2 regions of the Bacillus sp. ABA4_010 genome follow, and region 1 is predicted to be linked to the other one. Evidence: a T-box and tRNA genes for the amino acid it is inferred to sense, from the RefSeq annotation. Region 1 holds a T-box; the other holds one or more tRNA genes.
What was found. A T-box is a leader RNA that pairs with one kind of tRNA and senses whether it is charged. The one in region 1 lies ahead of tyrS (tyrosine--tRNA ligase), so its partner is inferred to be a tRNA-Tyr.
Positions count from the first base shown of each region.

Region 2: it has a tRNA-Tyr gene. The T-box ahead of tyrS (tyrosine--tRNA ligase) is inferred to sense a tRNA for this amino acid. The anticodon was not compared.

Region 1 is NZ_JBSWUN010000003.1:100,610-103,073, reverse strand. Features, by position in the region: gene tyrS (tyrosine--tRNA ligase) at 90-1,346, opposite strand; T-box leader at 1,390-1,617, opposite strand; gene acsA (acetate--CoA ligase) at 1,990-2,464, opposite strand, start outside.
Region 2 is NZ_JBSWUN010000003.1:2,135,688-2,138,151, reverse strand. Features, by position in the region: gene proB (glutamate 5-kinase) at 1-188, opposite strand, end outside; gene ACXAEO_RS11955 (DUF6501 family protein) at 589-789, shown strand; tRNA gene ACXAEO_RS11950 (tRNA-Arg) at 1,073-1,149, shown strand; tRNA gene ACXAEO_RS11945 (tRNA-Ala) at 1,178-1,253, shown strand; tRNA gene ACXAEO_RS11940 (tRNA-Arg) at 1,262-1,338, shown strand; tRNA gene ACXAEO_RS11935 (tRNA-Ser) at 1,355-1,447, shown strand; tRNA gene ACXAEO_RS11930 (tRNA-Tyr) at 1,474-1,558, shown strand; tRNA gene ACXAEO_RS11925 (tRNA-Cys) at 1,628-1,702, shown strand; tRNA gene ACXAEO_RS11920 (tRNA-Pro) at 1,725-1,801, shown strand; tRNA gene ACXAEO_RS11915 (tRNA-Gly) at 1,819-1,892, shown strand; tRNA gene ACXAEO_RS11910 (tRNA-Leu) at 2,020-2,102, shown strand; RNA gene rnpB (RNase P RNA component class B) at 2,139-2,464, shown strand, end outside.

The DNA of each region.
Region 1 (2,464 bases):
CAAAGCTCGTCATAAAACAATTTTTGATAAAAGGACCTTTTCAAAAATAGAATTGTGGGGCCTGCCCTTTAGGCCCCACAATTCTATTTTTAATATTTGATTAAGTAGTATTTCTTCTTCCCTCGTCTAATCACCGTAAATTGACCTTCAATGCGATCTTCTGCTGTGATCATTTTATCTAGCTCTTGGACGCGTTCACCATTAATATAAATTGCCCCACTCGAAATATCTTCGCGAGCTTGGCGCTTAGACGGAGAAATTTTGCTGTTTACGAGAAGATCGATTAATGCGATTTCTTCTCCTTTATGCTCATAAGAAGGAACATCTTTAAATCCTTGCTTAATTTCTTCGGCTGTTAGTTCAGCAATGCTACCGCTAAATAATGCTGCTGAAATTTTAATCGCTTGGTTTAATGACTCTTCTCCATGCACAAGCTTTGTCATTTCTGCTGCTAGCGCTTTTTGAGCTGCGCGTTTCTCAGGTGCTTCGACCGTTTGTTTTTCCAGCTCGATAATTTCTTCATGAGATAAGAAAGTAAAGTATTTTAAGTATTTCACAACATCTCGGTCATCTGTGTTAATCCAGAACTGGTAAAACTCATATGGTGATGTTTTTTCCGGATCCAGCCAAATTGCTCCGCCTTCTGTTTTACCGAATTTTGTTCCATCAGCTTTTGTCACAAGTGGGACTGTTAAACCGAAAGCTTTTGCGTTTTCTTCAGTTTTGCGAATTAATTCCATTCCGGCTGTAATATTTCCCCATTGGTCACTACCACCAATTTGAAGTTTGCAATCATAGTTTTGGTATAGATTCAAAAAGTCATATGATTGTAAGATCATGTAGCTGAACTCTGTGAATGAAATACCAGTGTCAATACGGGATTGAACCGAATCTTTCGCCAGCATGTAGTTAATACCGAAATTTTTTCCGATATCACGTAAAAACGTAATGACGTCTAAAGATCCAATCCAATCATAGTTGTTCGCAATTGTTGCTGGATTCTCGTCACGCTCAAAGTCTAAGAAACGGGAAAGCTGGTCTTTAATACGCTGACTGAAGAACGCGACCGTTTCTTTTTCATTTAACGTACGCTCTGCTTTCTTTCCGCTCGGATCACCAATTAAACCCGTGCCTCCACCAACAAGAGCAATCGGTTGGTGGCCTGCTTGTTGAAAACGACGTAAAATTAAAACTGGAAGCATATGACCAATATGAAGACTGTCTGCAGTCGGGTCAAATCCACAATAAAGTTTGACACTTTCCTTTTGCAGCAGTTCTCGTAATCCCTCTTCATCCGTTTGTTGATTAATTAACCCTCTAAATTGCAAATCCTGTAAAATATCCATAAAACCTACTCCTTTTTAGACAAAATAAAAAATCGCCCCTAAAACAAGGGACGATGAGTATCGCGGTACCACCCTAGTTGAAGTTTCCATGAAACTCCCGCTCAAAAAGACATAACGGTCAAACCGTCTTTTGCTACTGAACCGTTTTTTCGATTGTTCACAAAAGATGCTCACGGATGTACTTCGTCCATTATTTATGTACTGGTTCTCACCACCACCAGCTCTCTATAACAGTGAAATAACGACTACTTATTCCGATCAATGCGCTTATCATATTTAGTATTTATTATGGTCCGTAAATAAAGAGTCCATACAGTATGTATTATGAAACATTTTGCATTCAAATTCAAGTAGTACAATCGATATAAATGATTTGAATATACAAAAAGTGGTGATACCCATCTATTCAAGGTTGGATATCACCTGATACGAAAAGCTTATTCCCCCATGAGCCATTCACTTTCCCACCTAAAAGAACTCGACCGAAAACATCCTCCCATTGAATGAGTGGTTTTCTTGCCAAGTTCTTTTAAACTAAGAAAGATTAACGTAACTATATGCGTCAGTCTAACACTTCACCATAACCAAAGAGCGGTCGTACCGAAGAATTAAAACAAACCTTATCAATTACTTCATTTTATCTTTAATCTTCCATTGTTGATAAGTCGCCTGCCGGTAAGTTAAGTTCCCAAGCTTTTAATACACGTCGCATAATTTTACCGCTTCTTGTTTTCGGTAATTTATCACGAAACTCGATTTCTCTTGGTGCTGCATGTGCAGCCAAACCTTTTTTAACAAATTGTCGAATCTCTTCAATTAACTCGTCTGACGGAGAATATCCATCGCGAAGCGCCACGAACGCTTTAATAATTTCTCCACGAACTGGGTCAGGCTTTCCAATTACCCCTGCTTCAGCTACCGCCGGATGCTCCACAAGCTTACTTTCCACTTCAAACGGCCCTACCCGTTCCCCCGATGTCATAATAACATCATCAATACGTCCTTGGAACCAAACATATCCATCTTCGTCCATATAAGCAGAATCCCCTGATACATACCAATCACCAGCAAGGAAATACGATTGATACTTTTCTTCATTGTTCCAAATCGCTCTCATC
Region 2 (2,464 bases), 2.0 Mb from region 1:
GAAGGATAGCCTAAAGAGCCAAAGCCAGCAGCGACCGCACCGGAAGAAATTAAGATAACATCATGGCCTTGCTGTTTTAGATGGGCGAGAGCCTCCACGTGGTCGCGCATTTTTTCTTCACTTAACATTCCGTTATCATTCGTTAATGAACTGCTTCCAATTTTTACGACTATCCGTTGTTTTTTCATTTTTTTTCGAACCTTTCGTTATAAAATTACAAATAAAAAAGCGATGATTCTGTCCTAAAAAAGGACGGAATCATCGCTCCGCGGTACCACCTTTGTTGATGCTAAAGCATCCACCTCAATCCGTAACGTGGAAAAACGGCTTATGTTTGCATAAGCAGTTAAAGAGGGTAGGTTCAATCGTTTCCTGTGAGGAACCTTCCAGCCGATGGGTTCCACTCTCTATCACATTCCGCCTAATTTACTAGTCCCGCACTGTTTTCGTTATCATTATATTTGTTTGATATTATGCGTGGAAACAGAAAAAATGTCAAGAAAGAGTTATTCGAAAATTAAAACTGGATTTTCGGTTATTTTTCGTTAATATAAAGATATAATGTTTTGTAGAAAAGGAGTGAAGAACATGATTCATTTAACATGGAAAGATCGCGACACCGTCAAAACGGTCAAATGCGTACATACGAATGCTGAGAAGTATATGGTGAATAATGCATTAACTGCTGGGAAAACATACGAAGTCAAAAACGAAACAGAAGAGTTTTATTTCGTCGTTGACAATACAGGCCATGTAGGCGGTTATTACAAAGATTATTTTGAAGCATAATGTTTTAAAAGGTGACCCGGTGGAAGAAGCGGGTCATCTTTTTTTGAGATAAGTTCCTTTTGTTAAGTGAAAAAAGCTTCACAAAAACAGCATGATGAAGTATGCTAAAGCAGTTGCTCTTAAGCATACAAGATAGATTGATTATTTTTTTGAATAAGTGTTGACTTCTTTCGAAAGATTAGGTAATATATTTCTTGTCGCCGATGAAGAAAAGGTGATGACGAAAAAAGTATTGACTTAAACTTCGAACAGATGATATAATTTAAAAGTCGCTTTGAAACATGCGCCCGTAGCTCAATTGGATAGAGCGTCTGACTACGGATCAGAAGGTTATGGGTTCGACTCCTGTCGGGCGCGCCATAAACAAAGTGAAATAATAAAAAAACATGGGGCCTTAGCTCAGCTGGGAGAGCGCCTGCCTTGCACGCAGGAGGTCAGCGGTTCGATCCCGCTAGGCTCCACCATAAAATATGCGCCTGTAGCTCAATTGGATAGAGCGTCTGACTACGGATCAGAAGGTTATGGGTTCGACTCCTGTCAGGCGCGCCATATTTATTAATGTAGTGGAGGAATACCCAAGTCCGGCTGAAGGGATCGGTCTTGAAAACCGACAGGGGTGTAACAGTCCGCGGGGGTTCGAATCCCTCTTCCTCCGCCACTATTTTAAATTATACATCTTCATATGGAGGGGTAGCGAAGTGGCTAAACGCGGCGGACTGTAAATCCGCTCCCTCAGGGTTCGGCGGTTCGAATCCGTCCCCCTCCACCATTTTTATTTTTTGTACAACTTCGTAGAACTTGATTTCTGAGAATGAGTATGATATGATATTTTTATAAAGGCGGCATAGCCAAGTGGTAAGGCAAAGGTCTGCAAAACCTTCATTCACCGGTTCAAATCCGGTTGCCGCCTCCAAAGTTTTTGTGATTCGTAAAGACGGGGAGTAGCTCAGCTTGGTAGAGCACTTGGTTTGGGACCAAGGGGTCGCAGGTTCGAATCCTGTCTTCCCGACCAGAAGAGGATTTCTGTATGCGGGTGTAGTTTAATGGTAAAACCTCAGCCTTCCAAGCTGATGTCGTGGGTTCGATTCCCATCACCCGCTCCATTTATTATATGCGATAAGTTAGTGTATGCTGAAATGGATGGAAAAATTTATTTTTTTTTTGCAATATAACTTCGCAGAACTTAATTTCAAAGAAGTTAAGGGGTATGATTAGCTATGTTAGTAATATGCAGTCGTGGCGGAATGGCAGACGCGCTAGGTTGAGGGCCTAGTGGGAGCAATCCCGTGGAGGTTCAAGTCCTCTCGGCTGCACTTAAAGAAAATCGCCCTTGTTATAACTTTATACAAAACCAGAGAGAATCGCGCAGATTTCGATCTGTGAGGAAAGTCCGTGCTCGCACAGACTGAGATGTCTGTAGTGTTCGTGCCTGGCGAAACGATAAGTCAGGGCAGCTTGAGTTGAATCTTGAGCTGACGGCAGGGAAAACACCTAAGTCCGTTGGATATGGTGTGAATACCTTGAAAGTGCCACAGTGACGGAGCTTTAAGGGAAACCTTGAAGGTGGAACGAGGTAAACCCCACGAGCGAGAAACCCAAATAAAATGGTAGGGGAAGTGTCTTGAGGGAATTCAACCGATATAGACACCATCGCTTTGATAGCGGTGAGATAGAT